Regions from separate parts of the Staphylococcus sp. TCBT05 genome, predicted to be linked through region 3. Evidence: riboswitches for the same ligand, from Rfam matches in the RefSeq annotation. Region 3 holds a riboswitch; each other region holds the start of a gene.
The links. A riboswitch is a leader RNA that binds a small molecule or an ion and turns the genes downstream of it on or off. The one in region 3 is predicted to bind thiamine pyrophosphate.

Region 1 (8,346 bases), on a different contig from region 3:
TCTCTTCAAACTCATGGGATATTACTGGTGCTAGTAACTTTGGATTTGATACAGCTTGGGTAAATCGAACAAATAAAAAGTTTGATGTAAACGGTCCAACACCAACGATAACGGTAAGTAATGTAAGCGAAATGGTGAAATGGCTAGAGTTAAATCATAAATAAAAAAGCAGTAAAATTCATGTTTAAGTCGACATGAATTTACTGCTTTTTTTATATTTAGCGAAGCTAAATATGCTTATAAAAATAAGGAGAACTTTAAAATTAAAAAAACTATATTCGCTACACAAATAATATATCATGAATAAATGATATTGTGACCTAACAGTTATGTCACATTTAGAATTTCATTATGGAATTTAGGCTTCCAATAATATAAAAAGATTGCAGTTATCTCTACAAAGATCATGAAAATTTTAGTTAATTCAAACATACATAAGCATAAAATGGGTATGGTTAAGCAGTAATAAAATTCATGAATAATAAAATAGTTATTAAAATTATTATTAAAAGATATTAATTAGGAGGGCATCATGGTTATTTCAAAAAGGTTCACAGCAATTGCATTACCTGTATTTTGCATTATTTTAGTACTCGCTTTATTTATTGATTTGCCAGTATCTAAACATTTTATGAATCAAAATTCAATCTTTGGGACAGTATTTCAAGATTTAGGTCTTTTTCCGCCAACTGTTATTTTGATTCTTTCAATGATTATTTTGAATTTTTATGTGTTTTCAAAGTTTGAAAGTAAATTGATTAAATATATCATTTTATTTTTATCTTTTATTTATACTTTGATAAAAACTAATACTTTGGTATCTGAAACATTTAAATATATCTTTGCAACAATGGACAATATTGAACGACATAAGCCATTAGGTGTGGCTAGTAATGAAGGTGATACCAGTAATGCATTACCAATGGGGCTAAGTTTCTTAATCACATTCATTTTACTTATGTTAATTACATTATTTGTTACAAAATTTTGGTTACAACAAGTTACTCAAACAGAGATAGAAAGATTAGTTCGCGTTGCATTTGTTAGCTTTTTTGTATTATTAGTAGGATTAGAAACGATTGATAGTTTGAAGGAATTATGGGGGCGAGCAAGACCTTATGAAATTGGTCATGACGGCGCACATTTTACAAATTGGCTTACAATCAATGGTAATACTGGTCACAGTTCATTTCCATCTGGTCATACAACTGATGCGGCTTATTTAATGTTTTGGGCATTTTACTTTAAAACACGTGTTGCCCAAAAGCGTATGTTTATTATTGCATTTATGTTTACTATTATCATGTGTGTGAGTCGTTTGCGTATTGGTGCACATTTCTTAGGCGATGTAACCATGGCCTTTACATTAATTACTTTATTGATGATAGCAGCAGATTATATGATTTATAAATGGAATGCAAAACACTTACATTAAAATAGAACAGAACATTAATATAAGTACCTAGGATTCTATTTGTTAAACAGAATCCTAGGTTTTTATTGTACTAGATTATGTTTATATTAATTTTCAAATTTATTTGTAATTATTTTTTATTAGTGTTAAGTTTAATTTAGAATTTAATAAGAATTGCTAGGGGTGCTTGTTAGCTGAAAGAGACATTAGTCTCAACCCTTTGAACCTGATCTGGTTAGTACCAGCGTAGGGAAGCAGAAAAGTACAGTATAAATGGAAAGTCTATAGAGTAGACTTTTATTTACTGTCGCTTCACTAAATATGTGATTTTCGACCAGGTCTCCTAGCAATAATAAAATGCTAAGGAGTTTTTTTTATGAAACAAGAAAAAATAGAATTAAAAAAGCAATTTCCATCAAGTCAAAGGATTTGGGTGAGTGGAGAAGATCCAGATATTCAAGTTCCATTTAGAGAGATACAACTTTCACCAACAGTAACAGAAGAAGGAACAACGGTTAACAAACCGGTGTTAGTCTATGACACTGCAGGACCATATCATGATACTAGTTATACAGTTGACGTGCAAAAAGGTATACCCAAATTAAGAACACCATGGATAGAAGATAGAAATGATACATTGGAATATGAAGGTAGGAAAATTGTCTCACTGGATAACGGATTTAAATCTAATAATCATAAAAAATTTGTCGAGACACCATTTAAATATCAACCGAAAAAGGCAAAAACAGGACAAAATGTTACACAAATGCATTATGCGAAACAAGGTATTATCACGAAAGAAATGAAATTTGTAGCTAAACGAGAAGATGTCTCACCTGAATATGTGCGTTCAGAAATTGCACGAGGACGTGCGATTATTCCTAATAATGTCAATCACCCTGAATCAGAACCAATGATTATAGGTAAAAACTTTCAAGTGAAAATAAATGCTAATATTGGTAATTCGGCAGTCAGTTCTTCTATAGAAGCTGAAATAGAAAAGTTGGTTTGGGGCATTCATTGGGGGGCAGATACGATTATGGATTTATCTACTGGTAAAAATATCCATGCTACGAGAGAATATCTATTGAGAAATTCACCTGTTCCTGTTGGCACTGTGCCTATCTATCAAGCATTAGAAAAGGTAGATGGTTCTGCTAAGGACTTAACTTGGGAAATTTATCGCGATACTTTAATTGAACAAGCAGAACAAGGCGTTGACTACTTCACGATACACGCAGGCGTATTATTACGTTATGTCCCGACAACAGTGGATAGATTAACTGGTATTGTTTCAAGAGGTGGATCTATCATGGCACAATGGTGTTTAGCGCATCATGAAGAAAGCTTTTTATATACACATTTTGAAGAAATTTGTGAAATAATGAGCCGTTATGATATTGCAATTTCTCTTGGAGATGGATTAAGACCCGGGTCAATATATGATGCAAATGATGAGAGCCAAATTCTGGAATTAAAGACATTAGGGGAATTAACTGCAATAGCTTGGGAATATGACGTACAAGTGATGATTGAAGGGCCAGGACATGTTCCGATGCATAAAATAAAGGAAAATCAAGACTTAGCTGATTTCCATTGTCAAGAAGCGCCTTTTTACACATTAGGTCCATTAACAACAGATATTGCACCAGCCTATGACCATATTACGTCTGCAATCGGGGCAGCCCAAATTGCTAGTTATGGTACAGCAATGCTTTGTTATGTTACTCCAAAAGAGCATCTGGGATTACCTAATAAAGACGATGTGAGAGAAGGTGTTGTCACGTATAAGATTGCAGCACATGCAGCTGACTTGGCAAAAGGTGTCAAAGGAGCACAACAAAGAGATGATGAAATTAGTAGAGCACGATTTGAATTTAGATGGTACGATCAATTTAATCTGTCGCTAGATCCTGATAAGGCACGTTCATATCATGATGAAACACTACCTGCTGAAGCAGCAAAGGTTGCCCATTTCTGCAGTATGTGTGGGCCTAAATTCTGTTCGATGCGTATCTCTCACGATTTAAGAAAGCACAATGATTTAAAAGAAGAAGGATTGAAACAAAAGTCTGAAGAATTTGTTTCAAAAGGTAGTAGGATTTACCGTTAGAGATAGAGTTTTGGGCGAAAATTCCCATTCTTAAAATAAGAGAACTATGCTATGAAGTGATGCTCCCTTTAAAGTAGTTACTGAAAAACGTAAACTTTGAAGGGAGCTTTTTATGATCCCAAAAGAAAATGAGCTTTACTCAAATATAACCACAGCGCATTATAAATTATATAATAATAGCGGTATAAAATATTGAGAAGTATTAGGTCGAGACTCCTAAGGAAGCAGTGTCAGTTGAAGGCCGAGGCTGAGACGGCATCTTAGGAAAGTGAGATAATAATATAAATATTGTAAAGTAAATCTTCTAGCTAAAAGTCTGAATGTATATAGCACAAATTAATGTTTCGTACTTTGAGAAGGATTTAAATCTAATTGATAGAATGCTAAATCTAACCATTTATCAAATTTATAACCTACATTTTGAATGGTTCCAGAATGTTTGAATTTAAATTTTTTATGCAAGTAAATACTATAATCATTCGTAGCGTCAATGCCTGCAACAAGTGTTCTATAGCCATTATTACGAGCAGTTTGGATGATTTCAGCCAGCAATTGTGATGCAATCCCTTTTCCTCTATGATGTTTATTTACATAAATAGAGTGTTCAATAGAATATTGATAAGCGGGCCAATCTCTAAATGTACCATAAGTAGCGAAGGCTATCGCTTCACCTCTTTCATCGTATACAAGAACAGGCTCTTGTTTATTAAGTTTATTTTCAAACCAAGTTTCACGTGATGCCAAAGTTTGAGGTTTATAAGTATAAACAGCGGTAGTATTCAAGATCGCATCGTTGTATATTTCTAGTATATTCGGTAAATCTGATTGCTTAGCATGACGTATCATAGCGCATCCCACCTTATATTAAAGTAAATTAGAAATCACTATCACAGTTATAAAAGTATGGCATTCATAATTAATATGAAACACTTAGTTAAACCAAGATATTTACGATGAGTGATTTAATACTATTTAACACTTAATTATTAAGTTCTGCAATGTATTGTTGTAAAAATTCTCCTCATTTATTTAAATATTTGGAATGCGAAATAACATATGGACTAGTCCAATTCTAAATGTATTGTGCTATACTTATATTCTGAAATATAAGTGCTAACATTAAAGGAGTATAAAAGAAATGAATAAGCTACTAAGGATAGTTGGTGTCATTTTTATTTTAATTGCAATTTACTTTTTAGCTAAGCCTCATATTGATAATTATTTAACAAAGAAAGCCGATGAAGATAAAATAACGGAATACGATAAAAAACAACAATTTTCTGGTGAGATTCCCAAAGATAAATCTAAAATGGTAGGCTATATTGAAGTGCCTGATGCTAAAATTAAAGCGCCAGTATTTCCAGGGCCCGCTACCCCGAAACAATTAGATCGAGGCATTAGTTTAGTTGAAGCAGACGAATCATTAAATGATCAAAATATAGCTATAGCTGGTCATACTTTCGAAGGCTCGGATACGTATCAATTTTCAAATTTACCTAAAGCACATAAAGGCAGTGTCGTTAACTTTAAAGTTGGGAAGGATAAGCGAAAGTACAAAATCTCAAAAATTTATGATGTGAAACCTAGTGATGTAAAAGTGCTAGATGAACAACAATCAAAGCAACACCAACTTACATTAATTACTTGTGATGATTATAATAAAAAGACAGGACAATGGGAAAAACGCAAAATATTTATTGCTAAAGCAGTATAAAGCATAACGAGTCTGGAATACAAATTCCAAAAAATAGCACTCAGATGATTGAATTCAATTTATCTGAGTGCCTTTTTATTTATTATTTCGTATTATTGGCTCGCTTTCCTAGGGGCCAGCTTCAGCCTGTAGTCTTCAGCTTGTCCTGTTCCCACAGGAGTCTCGCCAAAACACACCAAATTTATATGTGATTATATATTAATACACCTTAAAAATAAGGCGCTTTCGTATAATTTAATATGCATTCTGTACTAAATTAACAAGGTGCCTTATGTATCAGGCATATGGCATGTCTCAGACGCGTCTGTTATATATTTATTCATTTTTTAAAACATTAACAAAACGTTGCGTAATTTCTTTAGGCCGCGTGATTGCACTACCTACAACAGTACAATGTACCCCGAGTCTATCAACAATTTGTAACATTTCTGGTGTGATAACATTACCCTCTGCAATGACTTTTGCATGTACATTGGATAATACATCCTTTAAAAATTGGAAGTTGTCTTCATATAGCACATGTCCGTGTGTATATTCAGTGTAACCATGTAATGTTGTACCAATATAATCGAAACCTAATGCATCGGCGTGTTGGGCTTCTTCTATCGTTGAAATATCTGCCATAATTTCGATATGAGGTGCTTTATTACGGATATATTTAACTAAATCCGCAAGAGATTCATTGGGACGTGGTTGGGCTGTAGCATCTAAAGCAATTACGTCACAACCACTGTCGAGTAATTCATCTACCTCAGTACGTGTTGCAGTGATAAAGACTTTTGAATCAGGATAGTCTCTTTTAACAATCCCGATAATAGGTAAATCAACTTCCTTTTTAATTGCGATAATATCGTCCTTTGAATTTGCTCTAATACCAACAGCGCCACCTTGATAAGCAGCTAATGCCATCTTAGACATGATAAACGATGAATATAAGGGTTCATCTGCCAAAGCCTGGCAAGAAACAATTAAACCTTGAGGTAACATAATGACACACTCCATAACGTTTAGTAGTTTTTTCTTAACAGAATATTACTGATAGGTTTAATATAACATCGAGAAATTATTAATCAATAGATATATTTGTTATGAAAAATGTTTTCATTTATACTAGAGAAAATTAACTGAAAAGGGTGGTCATATAGTGAAGTTTGAAAATAGAGTGCAACGTTTTCGCCAACGTTTTACCAAGACAGATAAGCAAATCGTAGAGTTTATTCAAAATAATGAATTTAATGATGATTTTTCTACAATTAATTCACTTGCTTATGCAATAGGAACTTCGCCAGCAACAATCACACGTTTTAGTAATAAGTTAGATTATGAAAATTTCCAAGATTTAAAATTTAATTTGCAACAAGAAATGACCAATAGGGAAATCGAAAATAGTCCATTGATTCAGCGTATACACAAATATCATCAAGATATTATCCAACAAACAGGTGAATTTATTTCTGATGAAAAAATTAAGCGTTTTGTTAATCAGATTAATCGAAGTAAGCAAATTATTTATGCTGGTTTAGGTAGTTCTGGACTGTCAGCAACAGAATTTTATTATCGCATGATGCGCTTGGGTTTAAAGGGGAATGTATCAACCGATGCACATCAAATGAAGATCGTTGCTTCGTTATTGACGCAATCTGATACGTTTGTAGCTATTTCGAATAGTGGTGAAACTGTAGAATTGATTGCTGCAGCTAAAATTGCTCATGATAATGGGGCATTTGTGGTAGCAATCACTAATTATGAGGGCAGTTCAATAACTGAATGTGCAGATTTGGTATTAATTACGACTGATCAATCTAGAATCAATGATAGTAGATTTGTAAATACTCAAATCGCAACATTATTTTTGATTGATATTGTCAGTTATTTGTTGCTTGATGATGATTATATGCATCAAGTTTATCAGAATACAAAGAAAGTAATATTAGATGCGTAGTGTGTTATAGCTAGATTTGAAGCACGCCTGCCACGTGTGTCCTCAGCTAATAAACAATTCCCATCATGTGTTAGTCCCATGGGAATCGACATGTCGCAACTATCAAGTAATAGTAAGAAAGTACTTCGAATGATGATAATGTAATGAAACAATCAAAGTGAATTAGTATTGCTTGGAATTAATAGAGAGGCAGCATAATGCTGCCCTTTTTATCTATGCCCTGCTTGATTGTAATACTTGTCTATCAAAACATTAAATAAAGCGCCAGTATTTAGCTGAATAATCTAACTAGCGAATATATAAACAAAGTATCAGAAAAACAAATATTACTCAGTTAAAATTTAGCAACCGCTCCAAATAATGCTGCATCATTTTGGCATTGCATTGTCTGTATGACCGCATGGCCATAATTATGTGGTAAATAAGTTGTTATATGTGGAACGATAAAAGACAAAAGTTTATCTTGTTGAGCAGAAATACCGCCACCAATTAAAATAAGACCTGGATCATATATAATTTGAATTTGTGCTATACCTTCTGCTACTGATTGTCCCCAACGATTCAGTAGCTTCTGAGCTTCTTGATTACCTTCATGAGCATATTTGAAGATGAATGGTACATTAATATTCTTAAAATTTAAATTTGCTGACAGTTGTGACTTAAGTGCAGTTGTTGATGCACGTTGCTCAAAGTTTGTTCCTTCTTCTGGATGGTAAAGTAAGTAACCAATCTCATTTGCGCGATGCCTTTCTCCACTATACAAGTTACCTATTTTCGAATAAAAAGCACCACCGATTCCAGTTCCAATCGTCAGACAAAATATATTGTCGTAATCGTAATTATATTGTGATAATTCTCCTAATAGCGCAGCATTTACATCGTTATAGACATGTACCTTAGCGTTGAGAGGGGATAACACGTTTTTAAAATTTGTCCCACTATAATTAGGTATAGTGGGACCCGCATACACAATTTCCCCATTCACCTCATTCACAACACCAGCTGTAGAAATACCAACATTCAATTCCTTTAAATTATATTGTACTTTAAATTGTTCCACTAAATGTATAACACAATCAATAATCAGTTCATTTTGATTATCAGGAGTTGGAATAATTAGATGATCTATTATTTGATGATCATTTATCACTGCCGCCTTTATA
Region 2 (8,346 bases), on a different contig from region 3:
CATTGTTGAAAATGTTGCACTATCTTTATTAGCATTTTCGTTAACGACCGTTGGGTCCTTTGTTATTAATCGTTTTAAATCTTGTTCAAGTTTGTTCATTTGATCCCCTCTCATTCCTATATGTTGTGTCTTAGTTAAATATAAAACACAATATATAGTGTTTTCAAACTGGATTAGGGCTGTTAACAAATTTGCCAAAACTTTATGAAGGATTATTGAACTTTAGTTGCAATGACAAATTTCTTTTATTTACATAATAAAAAAAGACTAAGTTATCTACAAAGTCACTACGATTGCACTCAATTATTATTCACGGTCAATATTTAAATAAATACTTGAGTACTATCAATCTCCCATACTTTAATCACTATGTTATAAAACATAAAGTTAGAAAATAGGAAATTAGCAGTAGAGTTTAGTCTTTTTAGTGTTTAATGCCTATTCGATTTTTTGATTACAATCATTTAATAGATTATTTAACGCTTTTATTCAAAGTAAGGAAAAGTTGTTGTGCATCCGCTTCTTCGTCTAAGCCGTAAACGTTCATTCTACCATCTTTAAATAATGTCATTTGATAACCTTGATAGGTCATCAACTTAGCAAAGTCATTTTGCTTAACAATTGTAGTAGGTAAGAGCGTTGCATAATTAAACACTGAAGGGTTGAAACGCAATAGATAGGTATTCCCACATTGCTTTTCAACGTGTTTGGTCCTTGGCTGATTTAAATATTCATAGTGTTGTCGTTTACAGACTGGGCACTGATGCTGCTTTAACCCACTAATATTTAATGTCTTCACATCAATAGTAAAGCTATCCATCGTGATTAACTTTTTAGAAAAGCCATGACCAGATAGCCACCTCAATAGTTCAGAAACCTCCATACTAGCAACCTGATAAATAACTGGTGGCAATACACCATTGATTGCACAACTCTCTCCTGTTTGAGGAACGGTCTCTAATAAACATTTAAAGCAAGGTCCCGTATAGTCAATGGCATACACTGAACCTTTACTTCCCACTGCCGCTCCATATATCCAAGGTATTTGGCATTTATGACATGCTTCATTAATAAGAAAGCGCATTGTAAAGTTATCCATTCCATCAATTACGATATCCGGTTGATACGTCTTTAATAAATTTTCAATATTGTTATTAGTGAGCTCTTGATATAGCGCAGTGATTTTCACATTACTATTAATCAACTTTAATTTATTTTCAAGGGCAATTACTTTTGGTTGCAATTGTTCAGCATCCATTTCATCAAATATCGCTTGACGATGTAGGTTGGATGTTTCAACGACATCCATATCAATGATGGTTAGACTGCCTGCACCCATCCGAGTTAATATTTCCGCACAGTGACTCCCCAACGCACCTGCACCAAGTATCATGATATGAGTGTTTTCAAGTCGACTTTGCCCATGTTTACCAAATGGTGCATAAATCGCTTGACGTTGGTATCTTTTCATTATAAAAATCCAATTCCTTCAGTCGGACTAGATGCTTGTGCTGTATATTTCACTGGGATTCTTCCAGCTTCAAAGCTCAATCTACCCGCATTGATACCTAACTTCATCGCTTCTGCCATTTTAACTGGGTCTTCTGCACTTGATATCGCCGTATTTAATAAGATTGCATCAGCGCCTAGTTCCATTGCATGACAAGCATCTTTTGGAGAACCAATCCCAGCATCTACAATCACCGGTACATTTGTACGTTCTATTATATATCTTAAATTCAATGGGTTGTTAATGCCTCTACCCGTTCCTATTGGAGAAGCTAACGGCATAATCGCATGGACACCTAATTCCTCTAATCGTTTAGCTAACACGACATCATTAGAAATATATGGGCATACTGTATAACCTTTTTCCAATAATATTTTACAAGCTTCATAAGTCTCAATTGGATCAGGTAACAGTGTTTCATCATCTCCAATCACCTCAACTTTAATCATGTCACATACACCAGCATGATTCGCAATTTCAGCAATACGTACCGCTTCTTGTGCAGTTTTTGCTCCTGCAGTATTAGGGAAGGTCACAAAATTTGATAAATCCACTTGAGCAAGTGGGTTAGGTAAATCTTTGTCATAAAGGTTCATTCGACGTACTGCAAATGTTAACACCTCAGTTTCTGATGCTTGTATCGCTTGTTGTTGTATATCCTCATTCTCAAATTTGCCAGTACCTAATAATAGTCTCGAATTTAATTTAAATTTACCAATTTCAATCATCTTATCCGCCTCCTACAAACTCTAATAATTCTAAACAATCTTGATCTCTTACCACTTGAACAGGAAACTGTTGTCGTTGAATCAATTCTTCATTGTGTTCAACGATGATTCGATTTTCATCTAATCCCATTTCTTGAATCAATTCTTGAATATTTAACTCTTTGCTAAATTTAAAGCTGTCACCGTTAATAATGCATTGCATTGTCAACACTCCTCTCAATTCTAAAATCTTGTAAATCTTCTGGACGTTGCCCAGTTAATAACCATTCACACATCAAAGCACCAATATATGGCGATAATAAGATTCCATTGCGATAATGCCCTGTGATAACAAACAAATCTTGCGCCACCTCATCCATAACTGGACGTTCTTCTTTACTATAAGGTCGTATTCCGGACCATTCATGTAGCATCTGACTATCTTTTAATTGAGGTACAATAGTCGATGCTTGATGTAAGAGCCAATCTCTTCCTACCGACGACACTCCGACAGAGTAATCATCAAAGTAACTTGTAGCACCAATCATGTAACGGTGTTGTAACTTTGGAATGATATAGCAACCATTCGTCATAAATAACGTTGTATTCAAATTCAATGTTGGGTGTTCTACGAGTAACGCTTCACCTTTGACACCTGTAACATTATGCGATTGTAAGTGGGGTGACACTAACCTACCACTCCATGCACCACCAGCGACGATAACCTTTTTACCATAAAACGAACCATTCTGTGTCTTCACTTTGTAACCTTGTTTAAGTGATTCAATATGATGCACTTCCGTATGATAACAACGTTCCACGTTCCGCCTTTTTATAGACTCAAGCAGTGCTTTCGTATATCGATTAGCATTGACTTGATGATCGTCCGGTATATACATCGCCTGTTTGCCATTGTTCATAACCTTATCGTTGGTCAATTCACATAATCTTGAATCCGTTAGCAACTCAATCTGGTCATTATATTGCTTTAAAAATTGATACTGCAATTGAATGTCATGCGCATCAGCTTTCGAGGCGCTTATTTTAATTAAGCCACTGTTTAAATATTCAATATCTAAAGCGACTTCATCCAATAATTCACTTGCTAGTGTTGGAAACATTTGTTGTGATTTACGCGCGATATGATAGAGCGCTGATTCTTGAGTAAATTCATTTTGTGCACCTAACATCCCACCAGCCTTATACGAGGCATGCATGCCAGGTATATCTCGATCAATTATAGCTACATGGACCGAATGTTCACTCAATGCTCTCGCTACCGACATGCCCATAACACCCGAACCAATAATGATGACATCATACATACGCATGCCACACCTCCTTCAATTGATCTAAATGTGCAACATTATCTTTTTCAAAAAGTGAGATGCCTGCAATACCATCAAAGCCATTTGGCAACTGAGCAATTGTTCGATGATTGATGCCACCTAACGCGACCACTGGAATATCATATTGCAATGCCGCATTAATTTCGTCAGTTGTCCGTGGTGCTATGCCTGGCTTGGATTTCGTTTCAAAGATATGACTAAACAAGACAAAATCTAAACCACGTTGCGCTGCCTCAGCAACCATCCTACTATGATGCGTTGACTTGCTCACCTGAATATGTGGAAAGCGCTGTTTAAAAAATAAATCTTGATTATTATGTTCTTTAAAATGAATCGCGGTTAAAGCACAACGATTTAAAACATCTATATTTTCATGAATAATTACTTTTTCTTTAGGAAATTGATACTGTAGCAACATATTAATCCAATCAACCAATTCGTCTGATGACATTGGAGTTCTAACAATCAAATAATCAATATGTGCTTCAATAGCTAAATAATGCATTATATCCTTTCTTGCTAAATATTTATCTGCTGTTATCGCTACAAACATGCCTTTCACCTCTAATAAATAAAAAAACGTTATTTTTCTGTGTAGAAAAATAACGTTGAATGAACGAATACTAATTGTTTATAACGCCACTTTCCTACGCCAGTACAAACTGGATCAGGTTCAAGGAATCCCTATGTCACTACATCGGTCTCAGCCTTTAATAAAGGCACTTCCAGTGGTTTCTATGAAATTTTAAACTTGCATACGTCACATGTAAATGACATATATAATTAATTTAAACTTAACTCATTATGTATTTATTTTCAAGTTCAACTTAATTCACTTGATAAATTATAAGTTAACTCTATGCTATAGTTTTCAAATTTAATTTTCAAGCAACAAATTTTTATTTTTTTGATAATGACAACAAACTTGAAGTCAATTCACGCGTTTGTGTATATATTTTTTTATACACCTCAAAGTATTGTTGATATTGTTCGTGGTTGTTCTGATTCGGATAGAATACTTGCTCAAAACAGATAAATGACTCCATGATAGCATCTAAATTGTTATACCAATTTAGACCTTTAATCGCGAGTATAGCCGCTCCCATACACGGCCCTTCCTCATACTTCAATCGCTTTACCTTAGCATTAAACATATCTGCTTGTAGTTGTAACCAGAAATCATTTTTAGCGCCTCCACCAATGGCCACCACCTCTGATATTGCCTTACCCTTTGCTCTTAATAGACAAATGGACTCATACAAGGAATAGGTGATACCCTCTATTACTGCACGTGCCATATCACCCCTAGTGTGCAATGCACTGAGCCCGATAAAGCTACCACGTATACTCGAATCTCCATGGGGTGTCCGTTCGCCTGATAAATAAGGCGCAAATAACAAACCATTACTCCCTATATCCGATGCATTTGCCTCTTTAAAAATTTGCTCATATGATACATCAGACAAGATATTACTACGCAACCAATTGAGACTATCACCCGCAGCAAGTGTGACACCCATCACATAGGATTGATTAGGGATAACATGTTTGAAAAAATGCAAATTATGTCGATAATGAGTCTTTGCATTACTATCACAACTTAATACAACACCAGAAGTTCCAATACTACATAGCGTTTGTTCGTCTTTGATAACACCTGCCCCTAAGGCACCACAAGCATTATCTCCTCCACCAGCAAAGACAGCTACATCCTCTTCCAACCCTAATTTCCGAGCTAATTCTGGAGTTACATAGCCAACAAAATCCTCTGATGCCACCAGGTTCGGAAGTATGTGATCTACAGTAAAGTGCGTGGCCAATTCTTTCGACCACGTTTCTAGCACAGGATCTAAGAGCAGAGTGCTCGATGCATCCGAATACTCCATATGAAGATTGCCCGTCAATTTATATCTAACATAGTCTTTGGGTAATAAAAATGTAGCAATTTGCGCCCAGTTTTCAGGTTCATTTGCTTTAATCCATAATAATTTCGTTAACGTAAATCCTTCTAAAACAGGATTTTCTAACACATAGTCCCCCAATTTCTGCCTTATTTCTACGCATTGTTCAGTCGTTCTAGTATCGTTCCATAAGATTGCATTACGAATAGGTTGATTGTGTTGATCAAGTATTACAAGACTGTGCATTTGACCAGATAATGATATACCATGTACCTTAACATTCGCCATTTCCGGATCTTGTAGTATTTTTTTAATACACTGAATCGTCGCACTTACCCAATCATCAGGTCGTTGTTCATTATATCCTGCTTGAGGTTGAATCATTTTTAAATCTTCGCTCACAGTTTGTATGACCTTTCCTTGCCTACTTACAGCTATAACCTTTACAGAACCAGTGCCTATATCAATTCCTAATACTGCATCAATCACGCGCATCGTCCCTTTTCAAAGTATTTTTTTGATAAAAAATAGCATGTTATACGTTTTAATTTTTTATACGACATATTTATAACACGTTTAAATAAAAAATCAAATTCAATTAAAATTACTAGAGAAAAAAATTTAAAAGTGCTAGCATTAATAAATATTTAACTTTAGGAGGAAATACATGTTTATTACAGAAGTCGCATTTTCTACAAATAAAGAAAATGAAGATAGATTATACAATAAAGCCAAAAAGAATTTAGCTGAATTAAACGACAACGTTAAAGGGCTCATTGATGCTGAAGTGTGGACGAAATCAAAGGCTGATGAAGTTGAATATGTCATTGTTAGTAAGTGGCAAGAGAAAAAAGATTTCCAAACTTGGGTAGCAAGACCTGAACACGTCGAAGAACATAAAGAAATGAATAAAAAAATTAAAAGCGGCGAAAGTGAACCAAGTCCATTCAAAAAAGTATTAAAGCAATATTCTGTTGTAAAATTTTAAATTTATAGCATTTTAATATAATATCTAAAGTTGTACTTAAACATATGCTTTAGATATAAAGAAATGGAGCAGTACAGATGTCGATTGGACAAATCGATTTACTGATACTACTCCATTTTTTCGTACATATTCCTATGTTAGATTATGCTTAAGTATTTCTTGAACACTGCATATTCAGCATAAATTCACTGCATATGAGTTCATTAATTCGGTTTAAAATAATAACTTTGAGCAGTAGATGACCACAACAACTGTCACAGAACTTAATAACGTGGATAAAAAGACAATTTCAGCTGCTAACTCTGGGTGATTATCATATTCTTGGGCAATCACAGAACTATTGACAGACGTTGGCATCGCAGAAGTGATGAATAACGCTTGAGCAATCACACCCTCAAGTCCCATCAATTCAATAATTCCCCAGGCAATAATTGGTCCAATTACTAGTCTTATAAAAATAAAGGCATATGCTGCAGACCATTTAAAGCTAAATTTAATTCTCGCAATTTGTGCACCTAACATCAACAAAGCAATCGCAATCATAGCGTCTGCCACGTAATTTGCAGGTGTCCAGATAAATTTAGGGATGGGAACATGCGCATAATTCAAGATGATTGCCAATAATAAGGCATAAAGTACAGGCATTTTAAAGTAACCCAATAGTGCCTTTAACTTTCCGATACGCAATGATTGAATTGCGAACACACCGTATGAAAAGGTAAAGATATTTTGCATGGATAACACCAATACCTGAACAGACATTGCTAATGGATCCCCTTTAAATACAAGATCATTTACCGGGACACCATAATTTCCAGAATTAAAAAAGAGCACACTGTTAGTCAAAGTAGTTACTTCCCCTTTGTCACCTTTTGAAAATTTAGCAAGTAATCGCCCAATGATATATAAAACAATTATGTATAATACAAAAAATACAACTATGTAAAATAATAAACTCAAAGCAAAGTGAGTCTTATAGAATTTAACAAAAATAAATCCAGGTACAAAGACATAAATATTTAACTTTGCTAAAGTGTTTAAATCTAAATCAAATTTATGCTGCAGTATAAATCCTAAAATTATCATAATAAAAATAGGCAATAATACCGTTTCTAAAATATATAACATTTCACTCACAACATAACCCCCTTTGCTTAAAATTATACATGAGATAGTTACGTTTGTAATAAAAAGGGAACCTAATAACCATAAATTTGACCGGACAAAACCAATTAATATATACATACTACTTCTCAATAATTTGAAAAATGTTTCATGTAAAACATTTACTAAATAATGCATCGACATTATCATTCATTTCTCATAACTCTAAAACATTGATATAGCAACATTTATTGAGCATCTCGCATGTCTCACGTTAGACAACCCTCAGTGTTACCTCCTCATGATAACCATCAAGCTCCACTAGTTAACCTTTAATTTATTATAAGCTTGGTGATTGCTGTCAAAATAATAGATGTACTAAGTAACAGTATAATCAATAAAAAAACTGCATCTAAAAAACTGATATCAGTTTCTAAATGCAGCATTTCATTTATATATTTACCATAAATTATTTCTTACGGTTTCTTTTTTTCTCTTCTAAAATTGCCATCACTATAAAACCAACTACTAGAAGGGGTGATAGCATTACTAATACCATCATTTGTCTCACCTCATTTAAAACTGTGTAATGATCAATATAAAAATGACGCTACAGTCAGTTACAATACACGACCGAAATGTCATCTTTTTCATTTTGCTCCCCCACGGTTTCATTGAGTAATACCACAATGAATAAGTTAATCATAGCCCATTTAATAACTTTAAGTCACTTGATATGAGTCGTTAAACGCGACTGATTCTGTTTAACGTTTGATAATACTATTGT
Region 3 (8,346 bases):
TGAAATTGCACAATTACTAAAAGATGCATTTGAACATGATTTAAAGGTATCTACCAAATTGACTCAATCTATTTATGATAAACGTGGATTATGGGTTAAATTTAAAGAGAGCATTTCTCAATTATTGTCCCCCATTTTATAGAAATCTGATAATCTAAAGTAGTGATTGAATCATTACTTTAGATTTATTATTTTAAGGAGTGCGTTTAAATGGATTATTTAGAACAAATCAAACATGCTAAAGCTTATATGTATCAGTTTCATAAAAATGATACCACTGGTCATGATGTAGCACATGTCGAACGTGTCTTACATTTAGCAAGGTATATTTCTGACTCGGAACAAATCGGAAGCAAAATCATTATCGAGTTAGCTAGCTTGTTACATGATACTGTAGATGACAAACTTACCAATCAATCTGAGGGGTTAGTAGCATTAACTAATTTTCTGCAACAATTACAACTCACTTCTCATCAACAACAACACATATTACATATCATCAAACATATAAGTTATAAAGATGGCAAAAATAATGCAGTTCAATTATCAATTGAAGGACAAATTGTCAGAGATGCTGATCGATTAGATGCTCTCGGCGCTATCGGTATCGCACGTACATTCCAATTTGCTGGACACTTTGGAGAACCTATGTGGCAAACATCCACAATAGACACAAATGTCGAAAAAGCACAGCAAATACCACATACCAATGATATTATGCATAGTCCTCCATCTGCTATTAAGCATTTTTATGACAAACTATTCAAATTAAAGGATTTAATGCATACGACGACCGCAAAGAAACTAGCAGAAGAAAGACATATTTATATGGAAAATTTTGTTAAACAATTTTTTCAAGAATGGTATTTCTAACTCATTTATAAATACATTCAAAATTAATATATACATCATGCTTCGACACACTTTTTTTATATAATTAAATATATGAAGTTACAAAATATTATATTGTAAAAAAATAAAAGCCAGTAAATGAATGGATACACTCATTTACTGGCTATATTTTAGGATTTATATCCTTGAATTTGTTAATTAATCAATAGATATAAATTTCTAATACTTCACATTTATTATATTTTATTTCTTTTTATTTTTCTTTGATACTACTTGTGTGTTCCCTGCTTTTTTACCAGAAGTTTCTTTGTTTTTACTCATTGCTTCAATCATTGGTGCAACTTCTTTTTTAGCGAGTTTAGAGTAGTACATATTAGCCAATTGTGTTTGTACAATTAAGAATGCCGCACTGACTGACCAATATAATCCTAATGCTGATGCTGAACTTAATGAAATCCAAACGATCATAATTGGTGAAATGATCATCATCATATAACCCATTTGTCTTTGTTCATTTGGCATACTCTTACTAGAAACAAATGCTTGTAAGAAGTATAATATTCCGGCAATTATCGTAATCCAAATATCTGGATGTGATAAGTTAAACCATAAGAAATTAGGATGCTCAGTAAATCCACCCTTAGAAGGATATTTTAATACGAAGAATAATCCCATGATGATAGGCATTTGAATTAACATCGGTAAACAACCTAACATACTCTTCATTGGATTCATATCATATTTCTTATAAACTTCCATCATTTCTTGGTTTGCTGCCATTTTTTCTTCTTGTGTGCGTGAGCGTTTAACTTTTTCTTGAATTGCGTCGATATCTGGCTTTGCAACTTTCATTTTTTCACGCATCATATGACTATTTTTATAGTTTGATAGCATGAATGGTAATAATACGACACGGATTGCTAATACAAGTACAATGATTGCTAGACCGTAGTCATTGTTAAAACTTGATCCTAGCCAATGAATAAGTTTATCCATTGGTTCTACAAATGTATTAAAGAAAAATCCGTCTCTGTTTTCAGGTTTTGAATAGTCACAGCCTGCTAAAAAGACCATTACACCTAAAAGCAAAGGTAGTAGTGCTTTCTTCTTCATTTTTCCACCTCTAATGATTTATTCACATAGAATTTATTTTATCATACTCAAAGAGAAGTAGAAATCAAAAACAGTGAATTTTATATATTATTCAACAGTTTGTAAAAATTGTCGAACAGTATTTGAAACTGAACTACTTTGAGCAATAGCAGAAATCACTGAAACGCCATCTGCGCCATGCTGCATAATTGTATTTGTATTATCTATTTGTATACCACCTATTGCCACAATTGGTAAATCTCCAACATGTGCACGTAAAGTTGGTATCATTGAAGGACCTACCGGTGCATTAGCATCCTTTTTAGATGAAGTTTGATACATCGGACCAACACCAATATAATCAACATGTGTAAGGTCAGATTGTTGATACTCATCTTCATCACTTATGCTCAAACCAATAATTTTATCTTGAAACTGAGTTGCAAATACATTAACTGACTGATCATCTTGTCCAACATGTACACCATCCGCATCGATTTTACGAGCTAGTTCAATATCATCATTAACTATAAATGGTACATTGTAAGCACGACATAATTCTAATAACTCTATTGCAAGTTTTTCTTTATCATTCCCTCTTAAAGCTGTAGCACCCTTTTCTCTAAATTGGAACATCGTTATACCGGCACTTAAAGCTTCTTTTAATACATGTTGAATCGTAGTTGCTTCCGGAATATCTTGTGTCCCACATATAAAATATAATTTTAATTGTTGTTTATCAAACATCCTTATACCTCTGTTCTACGATTTGATTTTAAATAATCATCATATGAAATATGATATAACGCGTCTAGTAATGCTGTCATAAATGATGCCGGTCCTTGATGACCTGCCAGTTGTTCCGCTGCTTCAGCTGCAATATTATAAATAGCAACCGCTTCTTCTAATTGCTGTATTTGTACCTTTCCCTTTTCAGTTAAAAAGGCCCCTACAATAGCACCTAATAAACAACCCGCACCAGTTATACGTGTCAGTAATGAAGAACCATTTGACAATTGAATCACTTTGTTATCCTGCGCTATAATATCTTCTTTACCTGTAATTACAATCGCTGTTTGTAATTGATCAAGTGCTTTACGTGCGATATCTATTGCATCTAAATTCACATCACTATCTGTACCTTTCATCGTTGTTTCATCATCGATTAGTGTTAGTACTTCAGAAGCATTACCTTTAATGACTGCGATATCAATTTCCTCTATAAATTGCTTACAGAACTGTTTTCTAAAATCAGATGCACCAACTGCAACTGGATCAAATATCACAGGTGTACCAACTTTATTTGCAATTTTAGCAATTTCTAACATATCTTTCGCTCTATCTTTAGTAATTGTGCCAATATTGATTAATAATGCTTGTGCAACGGATAACATTTCTGTCGCTTCTTCAGGTGCTTCACTCATTGCCGGACTTGCCCCTAAACTCAGTAAGCCATTTGCAGTAAAATGCTTAACAACGTCATTGGTATAACAAATAATTAATGGCTGCATGGTTTTTATCTTATCTAAATTATTCATCATCTAACCCCACTTCTTTCATATATGCAAAGTGATTTACTGGTCCTCTACCTTGTCCGATTTCTGGTGTATGTTTAATACTTAACGCTATAAAGTTTTTAGCTTTTTGCACAGCAGCATAAATTGATTTGCCTTTGGCTAATTCTGCTGTAATAACTGCTGAAAATGTACAACCTGTACCATGTGTATGCTTTGTTTCATAACGAGGTGAATCGAACGTAAAAACGTCTTCCGTGGTAAACAAGTAATCTTTAGCAGTCGTTAAATCTGTAGAATGTCCACCTTTTATCACAACACCTTTACTTCCAATTTCTTCGATAAATAACTTTCCTGCTTTATATATATCTGCTTCAGAATTAATCTTAAATCCAACAATTTCCTCTGCTTCCGGGATATTTGGCGTTGCAACAGTGGCATATGGTAATAAGATATTCTGTAAATCTGCTTTTGCTTCGTCATCCATTAAGGCATCTCCACTTTTTGCAAGCATCACTGGATCTATGACATATGGAATTTCTGGATATGCTTGTAAATATTGTGCAATTAACTCCATCATTTCTTTAGATGCAATCATCCCTGTCTTTATAGCTTGAGGCAATTCATCATCAAAGACACTTTCTAATTGTTCTTTTAACCATTCTGTTTCTAAATTATGAATATGTTGTACGCCCTTTGTATTTTGAGCAACAATACTTGTTATTGTCGCCATACCATAAACACCACATGCATGAAATGATTTCAAGTCAGCCATAACACCTGCTCCGCCTGTAGGATCAGTACCTGCTATTGTCAAAGCTATTTTAGGTTTATTCATCTTTATCTCCTCCAAATGACCATGCCTCTTGATTATAAGACATTGCAAAAAAGTTTTTTTCATGTATCGTACTTTGTAAAAATGATTCTTTAATTTCATTTCGTTCTTCTTTACTAACATGTGCTGTTAATTTATTCATTAAATCATCAAAGACTTTAACCAATTCATCCATTTCAGTACTGTAAAAGTCAAACCATTGTTTTAAAATTGAATCTGTATTTAATTCTGGATCTTGAAGTGCTCTATTAGCAATCACTTGATATACATATGGGCAAGGTGCCATAGCAGCTATTGTATATGCTGCATTTTCTTTAGCAAAGGCATAATAATACATATGTTTTATATAATGGTCTCCACTTGGGGGCCAAACCTTTTCTTTAACGATTTCATCATATGGAGCTTGCACATAATCCGCAAGAATTTCGTGTGCTTCAACTTCACCATCTACTATAAATTGAATTTGTTCAACTAAGAACTTAACATCTGTCAATTCAGGCATTTTTGGTATCAACAATGCATATATATTCGCAAATTCCTTCAAATAAGACGCATCTGCTCTTAAATAAAATTTTGTCGCCTCGTACGACAACTCTCCATGGAGCATGTCTTGGATAAATGGTTCATCATATATGTCATTTAAAATAGGTGCTGCTGCTTTTTTTAATTCTTCTGAAAATAACAAAATCAAAGTCCTCCTATAATAAAAAAAACTACATTCCAACAATAGGAATGTAGTAAATCTATAGAAGTCGTAACAAAACATGACCTACTATAAATTGCACTACTTTCCTACGTTGGTACTAACCAAATCAGGTTGTAAGGGTCTGAATTTATTCATCTCAGCCATTTGGCTCCCCTAGTAGTATTTTTTAATCTTTATATTTATTTAAACATAACAAAATGTTTATAACATTGCAATAAAGTCCAATTCACAAAATAAGCTCACCCCTAGTCTGGAGTGAGCTTAAAATAACTTATTTCATATATATTATGCAGTTACCCATTGTGAAGCACCAGCTGTATTATATAATTTAACTGCTGCTGCGTCTTGAACTGATTCTGGAGCTTCTGTTGGAGATACGCCTTTGTACTCATCAGGAGCTACTGAATCCCAAGTGCTTTGTAAGAATTGATATTTACCTGCTGCACCTGTTGAAGGATTAACAGCTTTTAAATCTCCGCCTGATTCACGTTGAGCGATTTGTTGTAAATGACTATTTACATTTACTGAAGAACCAGTTGATTCTTCACTACTTGAACTTTGTTGTGTTGAAGCTTGTTGTGTTGTTGCTTCTTGTTGTGGTTGTTGTGTTTGTTCAGTTTGTGGTGCTGCTTCTTGAGCTGGTTGTTCAGTTTGTGTAGTTGTTTGTTGTTGTGGTTGTTCAACTTCAGTTGAACCAGAATTATTATTTGAAGCGCCTTCGCCATAACTCCATGACCATGTTTCACCATTTGATTCAAAGTTATAGTTGACACCGTTTAAGTTAAAGTTATAGTTATATGAACCTTCATGTACTGGAGATTCATTTAATTGTTGTGGATTTGATTGAGCTAATTGCGCTAACTCAGCTTTATTAACTCCTTGTTCTGAAGCGTCTGCTGAATTTCCTGCTGCAACGCCTGTTACTCCTAAACCTACTGCTAATGTTGATGCAATTACTGTCTTTTTCATTTCTAAAAATTCCTCCTATAAGGTAATTAGTTTTATGATTAATTTGCTAAAGCAACTATAACATTCAAAACATACCTGTAGGTTACAGAGAAATAAAAAAACAACAGTCTTTTTTACATCCTAGTTACATCAAAAAAATTATATATTTTTTGAATTTAAACTGTTTTAGATTGCTATGAAAGCTTTTAAGCGTTTGTGATTGTTATTAACTGCGTAATATTATTGTAATTTATCTGACTATTCAGTCAATAAAAACTGTCACAACAGTGTTTTTTGGTGTGTTATTACACTCTATTTGAATGTGATTATCTTTATTTTCAACATGACAAAAGCTATCCTTCTCAATTTCAATCATTAGAGAAGAATAGCCTGAAAAGTATAATGAATAGTAGGATTAAATGTATATTAATTTGAATGGATTATAAAAGGGATTATTTGTTATAAAGTGGATGTATTAAACAATTTCAAATAATTTATTGTTTGCTATTTCAGATTGTTCGGTTAAATGTTGTTGCGCATCTAGTGGGATAGTTTCATAAAGTGATGTACTTTCTTTCGTAGCACGTTTAGACATGAACTTAATTGATTCGACAAATATTTCAGATACAAAATGTGTCTGACCTTCTTTCTCATATTTACTAGATTGTAACTTACCAGTAACGCCGACTAGTGAACCTTGGTTGATATAGTGTTCAATATTATGAGCTAGTTTACCGAATGCTTTACAATATAAATAATCACAAATGGTATTCTGATCTTTGTCTTTGTAACTCCGATTAACAGCTACACAGAACGTAGCTAATTTCTTTCCCTCCTTCTCATATATTTGTGGGTCCTTTGTCAGTCTACCGACAATGACAATGTTATTAATCATGTGTCACCTCCTTCATAGCCTTATCATATGCAAAGCTGTCTTTATAGTCAAAACACAATTATATAAATATATTAAGAGTAGATTCATCACATTTTTATAAATATTACCTTTCTCAATTAAAATTACGTTATAATACTACTATAAATAGAAATATCGTAGATTTTAAAAATTATAATTGGATGTGAAGACGATGAAGACCTTTAAAGCCGTTCGATTTCAAATTGTATCAGAAAATGGTGGTGTAACTGAATACGAATTAGATGATGGTGTCATTATCAATAAAGAGAGTAGTGGCACTGGCTGGTTGCTTGAAATCGTCATTTCAGATTTTCATTATGAAACAATGAAAAAATATATGGACGATGAAACACTACTAGATATCCGTGTAGTTATTACACGTCCAGCCAATGATCCTGCATTGTTTGATGCCACGATAAAACATATTAGTAAATTGGAACAAGCACAGTCGATTTCGGTAGTTTTTGAATGTCATATTTATACATTGAGACAAGTTTATGCTGAAAGCTTATTAGAACAATTAATCGATGAAGGATTATCTGGAGAAGAACTCAAGAAATCATTTAATAGAATGATGCAATCTAAACCTCGATTAAAAGATGAAAAGTTTGAAAAAGAATAAAAATAAAATAACCGTAAAAGTTATAGTATTTACATACATAAAACTTTTACGGTTATTTTTATTATTTACTATCTTGTAGGGCAAATGTTAGTTCACAGCTACATGCAACTTGTCCATCTACAGTTGCTTTAGCATTACCTTTACCAATTGGCCCTTTCATCTTCGTAATTTCCACTTCTAATCTTAAAGTGTCTCCAGGAGTTACTTGCTTTTTAAATCTGCATTTATCGATACCTGCAAACAAAGCTAACTTTCCTTTATTGGCTTCATTGTTTAACATTGCGACTGCACCTGTTTGAGCCAAAGCCTCAGTTATCAATACACCAGGCATTACCGCATATTCTGGAAAATGTCCTTGGAAAAATGGTTCGTTTCCTGAAACTTGCTTTATCGCTACGCAACGTTGCCCTTCTTCATATTCGACAACACGATCAATCAATAAAAATGGTTGTCTATGTGGGATGATTTCCTTAATTTGATTGTAATCAAAAATTGTTTCCATGACTTGTTTCCTCCAACTCAATATTCATTGCTGTTTCATATCGTACTATGATTAGTCTTGAGTACGTTTAATATCTGCACCTAATCCATTAAGTTTACCATGTAAATCAACATATCCTCTATCTAAGTGCTTTAATTCTGTAACTTGTGTTACACCATCTGCAACTAATCCAGCTAAGATAAGTGCTGCAGCTGCACGTAAGTCTGTTGCTTTAACTTGAGCACCTTGAAGTTGACTCTTACCTTCTATTTTAGCACTTCTACCTTCTACAGTAATACGTGCATTCATACGTTTAAATTCTGCAACATGCATAAATCTGTTTTCAAATACTGTTTCTGTAACTACTTTATGACCTTCAGCAG
Region 4 (8,346 bases), on a different contig from region 3:
AACTTGGACCAGTCAATTTAAATGCAATTGAACAATTTGAAGAAATAAACTCTAGATATACCTTCTTAAACGAGCAACGTACAGATTTAAGAGCAGCTAAAACGACACTAGAACAAATAATAGAAGAGATGGACCAGGAAGTTAAAGACCGCTTTAAAGAAACATTCCATGCAGTACAAGGTTATTTTGCTGAGGTCTTCAAGTCATTATTTGGTGGCGGCCAAGCAGAATTGCGTCTGACAGATGATGATTATTTAACTGCAGGTGTAGATATAATCGTACAGCCACCTGGTAAAAAATTACAACATCTCTCGTTACTTAGTGGTGGAGAACGTGCTCTAAGTGCAATTGCCTTATTATTCGCTATCTTACAAGTACGCTCAGCGCCATTTGTAATATTAGATGAAGTAGAAGCAGCTTTGGATGAGGCAAACGTTATTCGCTATGCGCAATATTTGAAAGACTTATCAGATCAAACACAGTTTATAGTTATAACGCATAGAAAAGGAACGATGGAATATTCAGATTGCTTATATGGTGTTACAATGCAAGAATCAGGTGTTTCTAAATTGGTAAGCGTGAATTTAAATACGATAGATAAAGTCATGGAGGAGGAACAAGCATGAGCTTTTTCAAACGATTAAAGGATAAATTTTCGGGTTCAAGTGAAGAACCAAAGCAACAAGAAGAATTAGAACAATTAGAATCAGACGGACAGCCTCAAGAAGATTCAGAGGTTGCTGAACAAGTTGAGCAAAAGGAAAAGAAGAAACCGAAAAAGTTAAAAGAAGCAGACTTTGATGAAGATGGTTTGATTTCGATTGAAGACTTTGAAGAAATAGAAGCACAGCAATTAGGTGCTAAGTTTAGAGCTGGTTTAGAAAAATCTCGTGAAAATTTCCAAGCCCAACTTAACAACTTAATCGCGCGTTACCGTAAAGTAGATGAAGACTTCTTTGAAGCATTAGAAGAAATGTTAATTACGGCAGATGTCGGATTTAATACTGTAATGCAATTAGTTGAAGAATTACGCGATGAAGCAAAGCGTAGAAATATCACTGAGACTGAAGATTTACGTGAAGTTATTGTTGAAAAAATTGTTGAAATTTATCATCAAGACGATGAACATTCAGAAGTCATGAATCTAGAAGATGGTAGATTGAATGTCATCTTAATGGTTGGTGTCAATGGTGTTGGTAAAACAACAACAATTGGTAAATTAGCACATCGATATCAAGCTGAAGGTAAAAAGGTAATGCTTGCCGCAGGTGATACGTTTAGAGCAGGTGCAATAGAGCAACTTAAGGTTTGGGGAGAGCGTGTTGGTGTAGAAGTGACGAGCCAAAGTGAAGGTTCAGATCCTGCTGCAGTGATGTATGATGCAATTAATGCAGCCAAAAGTAAGGGTGTCGATATCTTAATCTGTGATACAGCTGGACGTTTACAAAATAAATCCAACCTAATGAATGAGCTTGAAAAAGTTAAACGTGTCATTGGTCGTGCAGTACCTGATGCTCCTCATGAAGTCTTGTTGTGCTTAGATGCAACGACAGGTCAAAACGCACTTTCACAAGCTAAATCATTCAAAGAAGTTACAAACGTGACAGGTATTGTGCTAACGAAACTTGACGGAACTGCTAAAGGTGGTATTGTATTAGCGATTAGAAATGAGCTCCACATACCTGTTAAATATGTTGGATTAGGTGAAAAATTAGATGATTTACAACCATTTAACCCAGAAAGTTATGTTTACGGTTTATTTGCAGATATGATTGAACAAAATGTAGAAGTGTCTGAAGATGGGGATAGTGAGTTGACGTCTGATCAACTTAACACTGGTTCAGTAGAAGGTCGATCAGATGAGCCAAAATAATGATTTAATTAAAACGATTAGAATGAATTACTTGTTTGATTTTTATCAAGCACTATTAACAAAGAAACAACGCAATTATCTCGAATTATTTTATTTGCAAGATTATTCGTTGAGTGAAATTGCTGATACGTTTGATGTGAGTCGACAAGCAGTGTATGATAATATTAGAAGAACTGGCGACCTAGTTGAAGATTATGAGACAAAGTTAGGTTTATATAAAAATTTTGAATTAAGACAAGAAATATACGAACAGATGAAATTAAATGTAAATGATTCTGAGAAGATTAAACAATATATACAAGCTTTGGAAGATTTAGAATAAGCATAAATTAATATAAAGCAAAAAGGAGGGTATTTGATATGGCATTTGAAGGATTATCCGATCGCTTGCAAGACACAATGCAAAAGATTCGAGGCAAAGGTAAAGTAACTGAAGCCGATATTAAGGTTATGATGCGAGAAGTGCGATTGGCGTTATTAGAAGCCGATGTTAACTTTAAAGTTGTTAAGGAATTTATCAAAACTGTATCAGATAGAGCTTTAGGATCAGATGTAATGAAGTCATTAACACCTGGTCAACAAGTAATCAAAATCGTACAAGAGGAACTGACTCAATTGATGGGTGGGGAAAACTCAACGATAACAATGGCAAATAAACCACCAACAGTAGTTATGATGGTAGGTTTACAAGGTGCAGGGAAAACAACTACAGCTGGTAAGTTAGCGTTATTAATGCGAAAGAAATATAATAAAAAACCATTGCTCGTAGCAGCTGATATCTATAGACCTGCAGCAATTGACCAATTGCAAACCGTTGGTAAGCAAATTGATATTCCTGTTTATAGTGAAGGAGATCAAGTTAAACCACAACAAATTGTCGAAAATGCAATTCAACATGCTAAAGCAGAGCATTTGGATTTTGTAATTATTGATACAGCTGGACGTTTACACGTTGATGAAGCGTTAATGCAAGAATTAACAGATGTTAAAGAAATTACGAAACCGAATGAAATTATGTTAGTTGTGGATGCCATGACAGGTCAAGACGCAGTAAATGTAGCGCAATCATTTGATGAGCAACTTGAATTAACAGGCGTAACACTGACTAAATTAGATGGTGATACACGTGGTGGGGCAGCACTCTCAATTCGTTCTGTAACTCAAAAACCTATTAAATTTGTGGGTATGAGTGAAAAATTAGATGGATTGGAACCATTCCATCCGGAAAGAATGGCTTCAAGAATACTTGGTATGGGTGATGTGCTAAGTTTAATTGAAAAGGCTCAACAAGATGTCGATGCTGATAAAGCTAAGGATCTTGAGAAGAAAATGCGCACTTCATCATTTACGCTTGAGGATTTCTTGGAACAATTAGACCAAGTCAAAAACCTGGGTCCGCTTGATGATATTATGAAAATGATTCCTGGAATGAACAAGATGAAAGGTATCAATAACTTAAATATGGATGAGAAACAGATCGACCATATTAAAGCGATTATTCAATCTATGACACCGGCTGAACGTAATGATCCAGATAGTTTAAATGTATCACGTAAGAAACGTATTGCTAAAGGTTCAGGACGTTCAGTACAAGAAGTGAACAGATTGATGAAACAATTTAATGATATGAAGAAAATGATGAAACAATTTTCTGGTGGCGGAAAAGGTAAAAAAGGTAAACGTAAGCAAATGGAGAATATGTTAAATGGTATGAACTTACCATTCTAATTCAATTTGCTTAGTAGTTTAGTCCTAGAAGATATTTAACCGTTTAACAATCAATAAAGTGCGATAAACAATGTTAGTGCTTGATGATAGTTGAATCCACTAACCTAATTCTGCAATATTACTATTAATTTGAAAAAGAGAAATCCCTTCAAGGTAATCAATGATTTGATAACTTTGAAGGGGTTTTTTATTTATGTTTTGTATTCATATTGCTGATTTATCTATGGAATTATTACTATTAATGTGAGTAATAAACCAATGGTTATCAAGAACAATAGTACACTTGTTATTGTAATGCTACTACATGTAATCATAGTTAATTATACTAATTGAATGCATTGTATTTCAATGTGTTAAAGTTACAGAAATATTTTTACAAAAGTCCAAGATTTTCTCTAAATGTAGTCCCTTCATATTCAATGCGATAAAGTCCTCGTTTTTGTAATTCAGGTACGATATAATCAACGAAATCTTCTAAACTATTAGGGAACACCGGTGGCATTAAGTTAAAACCGTCTGCAACACCAGCATTAAACCATCTTTCCATTTCGTCAACGATTTGAGTAGGTGTACCTATCAACGTTAAATGTCCGCCACCAGCGCTAAGGTAACCCAATAATTCACGCAGTGTAGGATTTTTATCATTGATAATTTCTAGTACAGTTTGGTAACGACCTTTGGGTCCTGTAAAGTTCTCTACAGGTGGTAATGGTGGAATAGGTTCGTCTAAATCCCAACTATGACAATCTTGGCGAATAAAGAACTTTAATTGATTTAATGCTGTATCAATGGCTAAGGACTCGTCCAATTGACGTTTTTTGGCGTAAGCTTCAGCATAAGTTTCTCCGACATAGGTAACTAAACCTGGATACACCTTTAAGCTGTTCGTTGGTTTTCCAACCGATGTTAATTTGTTATTTAATTTTTGGCGAAATGCTGTAGCTTGCTTTAGGTTCCAAGCGACTGCATAGACAGCATCTGCATACTTAGTTGCTAGCGTGATACCTTGATCTGAGGCACCAGCTTGCATTGCAATGGGTTTGCCTTGAGGACTTCCAGGTGTTGTTAGTGGTCCTTGGACATCGAAATAATGACCTTTAAAATGAATTGGCTGAATTGCATCAGCGTTGATTAAAGTATTTTCTGCTTTATTATGTAAGAAATCTGCCGTTGTCCACGAATCTAACAACAGATTCATGACTTGAGCGAATTCGTCTGCTTTTTCATAGCGCGTATCATGATCTGGTAGACGCTCCATACTGTGGTTTGCTGCTTCTAAATCAGTCATAGATGTTACTAAGTTCCAACCTGCACGTCCGTTACTCATATGATCAATACTTAAGAGTTGTCTAGCTGCTGTATATGGATTAGCAAAGGTACTGGAAATCGTTGCAACTAAGCCAACGTGTTGCGTAACTTGGGCTATTGCAGCTAAATTGACCAAAGGGTCAAACCAAAATGCGGGCATATCACTTGGTGATTGTGCTGGAAAAGATTGATTATCTGCAAAAAATATCGCATCAAATAATCCACGTTCTGTAATTTGAGCTAATGATTGATAATACGAGATATCTCCTATACGTTCAACACTTGAATTGCTCATACGCCAAGCCGCTTGATGATGACCGCATCCATAAATTAGTACACCGATGTTAAGTTGACGAGTTTGTGTCATAAGATGATTCATCCTCCATTTCTTAATTCATTGTTAATCCACCATCAACTGTAAAGTTCTGACCGGTTATCCCTTTAGCTTGATCAGAAATGAGGTAGCTTACCATATTTGCTACATCTTGAGGTGATGTGACTTGTCTTAATGGCGTGGTTTGAGCAATAAGATCAAATACTTCTTGTGTCGTCACTGCACTTGCGTCAGTCGTCTTTAGTAAACCGCCAGATACAACATTTGCATTAATACCATATTGACCTAATTCAGCGGCGATATTTCGTGTGAATCCTATTAAACCTGCTTTTGCAGTGGTATATTCATGGTAGGGTACGACTGGATTTTGATAAAGGTTTGTACCAATCGAAACAATTGTTCCTGTTTCTCTTGTGATAAATTGTTTAATGACTGCTTGAGTCACATTGAATGCTCCTTTTAACGTGCCGTCGAGTTGTTGTTGATAGTCATCCCAACTTAAATCTATAAATGCTTTTTGTGCTGTGGGGTCAAATTTAAATCCTACAAGCGCATTATTTACCACCGCATCTATTTGCCCAAAATGTTCTGTTGCATGTGCAATCATTTCATCAACTTGGTTTCTATCAGTAATATCTGCTGGTAAAGCGATAGCCTGTGATTCACCAATTTCACGTACGAGTTGTTTAGCTAAGTCTTTACTTTTAAAATAATTTATAATTACATTATGACCTTGTGTAGCTAATGTTCTTGCTATCGTTGCACCTAACCCTCTGCTACTACCTGTGATTAAAATTGTTTTAGTCATATATTCACCTCATCATTGATTTATTAAATAAAAAAATACACAACCCTCTCTAGGAAAGTTGTGTATCAAAAAGTATATGAATACGTCAAAAAAGACTATCAGTTTCATTATCATATTGGTAACACTTTCCTACGCTAGTCTTAGCTAGATCAGGTTCGAAGGGTTTGAGTTTTGCTCATCTCAGTTTTAAAAAACACCCCTAGTGCATGCGTTATTTAATTTAACTTCAATGTATAGCTTTTAATAAAGCATGTCAAGTTGTGCAAAAGTTTAAATTTAAATACAAATCAGGTGATTGACTAAAAGTCACAGTTTAAAAATATAGATTCAATATTGGTAAAGAAAAAACTCTTTACAAAGTACTACAGAACTGTTAATATTATTTCTTGTAGAAAATAAAAATATTAAGAACATAAAGGAGAGAATATAAATGGCAGTTAAATTACGTTTAACACGTTTAGGTTCAAAAAGAAATCCATTCTATCGTATTGTAGCAGCTGATGCTCGTGCGCCACGTGACGGTCGTAACATCGAACAAATCGGTACTTACAACCCTAACAATGTAAATGCACCAGAAGTTAAAATCGACGAAGAATTAGCATTAAAATGGTTATCACAAGGTGCAAAACCAACTGATACTGTACGTAACATCTTATCAAGAGAAGGTATCTTGAAAAAATTCGACGAACAAAAATAATAATAAATCGAACGTATTGATTTATTTTAAATATGTTAGAACTAGAAGGTTATAACATAGTCTAGAAGATGATTTTTACTTTTATCTAAAGTAGAAATCATCTTTTTTTATTGGTCAATATTGAATTTGAAGGCTAAACGGTAAATAGGGTGATTTAAGCCGTAATATTAAGCTTAGAAATAAAATACTTATTGCCTGAAATTAGCGGCTTGCTAATAAGAAATACTGTATTAGTTGTTCGAGTTACTTGAATAATTTTTATTTATTTTAGTAAACACTACTTCTATACGATAACGTATTACAGCTATCTCAATCCATGTTATAATGGATTACGAATTTTATTTAGTTTCATTACCTATGAAGATAGTTGTAATGATGACGGAGGAAAAATAATGAAAGTTGAAATTGGTAAATTTGTAAACACACATGGTGTTAAAGGTGAAATTAAGATTAAATCACATTCTGATTTTACAGATACTCGATTCCAACCGGGAGAATCTGTAATAATTCAAGCTGAGGGTAAAGAAGCAGAAACGTTTAAGATTAGTAGCCACAGAATGCATAAAGGCTTGCATATGCTTAAGTTTGAAGGAATTAATAATATTAATGATATAGAATATTTAAAGGGTGCAACATTATTACAAGAACGTGATCATGATGAGATAGAATTAGCCGAACATGAATATTTCTATTCAGATATAATAGGTTGTACTGTATTTGATGATGAAGGAACTGCAATTGGACGTGTGACAGAAATATTTGAAACTGGTGCTAACGATGTTTGGGTTGTTAAAGGTAATAAAGAATATCTTATTCCGTATATTGCTGATGTGGTTAAAGATGTCGATGTGGAAGGTAGAAGTATCACAATAACACCAATGGAAGGATTGTTAGATTAATGAAAATAGATTTTTTAACACTTTTTCCAGAAATGTTTGAGGGCGTTTTGAGTCATTCGATTTTAAAACGTGCTCAAGAGAAATCAGTGTTACAGGTAAATACTGTAAACTTTAGAAATTTTGCTGAAAATAAACATGGTCAAGTTGATGACTATCCATTTGGTGGTGGTCAAGGCATGGTATTGAAACCTGAACCTGTATTCAATGCAATGGAAAGTATTGATAAGACCCCAGACACACGTGTGATTTTAATGTGTCCTCAAGGTCGTCCGTTTAACCAAGATATCGCGCAAGAATTAAGCGAAGCGGAGCATCTTGTATTTATTTGTGGTCACTATGAAGGGTATGATGAACGTATACGGCAACATTTAGTGACGGATGAAATTTCTATGGGTGACTATGTGCTTACTGGTGGTGAATTGCCAGCAATGGTCATGACTGATGCTATTGTACGATTGATACCAGGCGTGTTAGGAAATCAACAATCACATGAGGATGATTCATTTCAAGATGGCTTATTAGAGTTTCCACAATACACACGACCTCGAGACTATAAAGGATTAGGCGTACCTGACGTGTTAGTTTCTGGAAATCATGCGCATATTGATGCGTGGCGTCATGAACAAAAACTAATTAGAACCTACGAAAAACGACCGGATTTACTTGAAAGCTATCAGTTAACAGATAAAGACCGCGAGA

Region 1: linked by a shared signal. The riboswitch ahead of thiC (phosphomethylpyrimidine synthase ThiC) and the one ahead of tenA (thiaminase II) in region 3 are both predicted to bind thiamine pyrophosphate.
Region 2: linked by a shared signal. The riboswitch ahead of ACY191_RS02545 (thiamine phosphate synthase) and the one ahead of tenA (thiaminase II) in region 3 are both predicted to bind thiamine pyrophosphate.
Region 4: linked by a shared signal. The riboswitch ahead of ACY191_RS10180 (3-oxoacyl-ACP reductase) and the one ahead of tenA (thiaminase II) in region 3 are both predicted to bind thiamine pyrophosphate.

Annotation. Positions count from the first base shown of each region.
Region 1 is NZ_JBUQDQ010000005.1:865,814-874,159, forward strand. Features, by position in the region: gene ACY191_RS03845 (haloacid dehalogenase type II) at 1-164, shown strand, start outside; gene ACY191_RS03850 (phosphatase PAP2 family protein) at 533-1,435, shown strand; TPP riboswitch at 1,584-1,684, shown strand; gene thiC (phosphomethylpyrimidine synthase ThiC) at 1,791-3,527, shown strand; gene ACY191_RS03860 (GNAT family N-acetyltransferase) at 3,864-4,373, opposite strand; gene srtA (class A sortase SrtA) at 4,666-5,241, shown strand; gene ACY191_RS03870 (N-acetylmannosamine-6-phosphate 2-epimerase) at 5,557-6,228, opposite strand; gene ACY191_RS03875 (MurR/RpiR family transcriptional regulator) at 6,386-7,183, shown strand; gene ACY191_RS03880 (ROK family protein) at 7,518-8,346, opposite strand, start outside.
Region 2 is NZ_JBUQDQ010000005.1:551,903-560,248, reverse strand. Features, by position in the region: gene nrdD (anaerobic ribonucleoside-triphosphate reductase) at 1-189, opposite strand, end outside; gene ACY191_RS02565 (ThiF family adenylyltransferase) at 473-1,471, opposite strand; gene ACY191_RS02560 (thiazole synthase) at 1,471-2,238, opposite strand; gene thiS (sulfur carrier protein ThiS) at 2,240-2,440, opposite strand; gene ACY191_RS02550 (NAD(P)/FAD-dependent oxidoreductase) at 2,424-3,542, opposite strand; gene ACY191_RS02545 (thiamine phosphate synthase) at 3,535-4,119, opposite strand; TPP riboswitch at 4,194-4,303, opposite strand; gene xylB (xylulokinase) at 4,466-5,956, opposite strand; gene ACY191_RS02535 (antibiotic biosynthesis monooxygenase family protein) at 6,135-6,455, shown strand; gene ACY191_RS02530 (AEC family transporter) at 6,669-7,592, opposite strand; partial or broken gene ACY191_RS02525 (hypothetical protein) at 8,032-8,118, opposite strand.
Region 3 is NZ_JBUQDQ010000040.1:65,443-73,788, reverse strand. Features, by position in the region: gene cls (cardiolipin synthase) at 1-142, shown strand, start outside; gene ACY191_RS14100 (HD domain-containing protein) at 211-873, shown strand; gene yidC (membrane protein insertase YidC) at 1,096-1,965, opposite strand; gene thiE (thiamine phosphate synthase) at 2,053-2,691, opposite strand; gene thiM (hydroxyethylthiazole kinase) at 2,694-3,482, opposite strand; gene thiD (bifunctional hydroxymethylpyrimidine kinase/phosphomethylpyrimidine kinase) at 3,475-4,296, opposite strand; gene tenA (thiaminase II) at 4,289-4,978, opposite strand; TPP riboswitch at 5,066-5,164, opposite strand; gene ACY191_RS14070 (transglycosylase family protein) at 5,285-5,968, opposite strand; gene ACY191_RS14065 (single-stranded DNA-binding protein) at 6,423-6,842, opposite strand; gene ACY191_RS14060 (YwpF-like family protein) at 7,033-7,482, shown strand; gene fabZ (3-hydroxyacyl-ACP dehydratase FabZ) at 7,544-7,984, opposite strand; gene murA (UDP-N-acetylglucosamine 1-carboxyvinyltransferase) at 8,036-8,346, opposite strand, start outside.
Region 4 is NZ_JBUQDQ010000038.1:647,081-655,426, reverse strand. Features, by position in the region: gene smc (chromosome segregation protein SMC) at 1-626, shown strand, start outside; gene ftsY (signal recognition particle-docking protein FtsY) at 623-1,873, shown strand; gene ACY191_RS10195 (putative DNA-binding protein) at 1,860-2,195, shown strand; gene ffh (signal recognition particle protein) at 2,234-3,601, shown strand; gene ACY191_RS10185 (LLM class flavin-dependent oxidoreductase) at 3,975-5,276, opposite strand; gene ACY191_RS10180 (3-oxoacyl-ACP reductase) at 5,299-6,051, opposite strand; TPP riboswitch at 6,161-6,262, opposite strand; gene rpsP (30S ribosomal protein S16) at 6,482-6,748, shown strand; gene rimM (ribosome maturation factor RimM) at 7,141-7,647, shown strand; gene trmD (tRNA (guanosine(37)-N1)-methyltransferase TrmD) at 7,647-8,346, shown strand, end outside.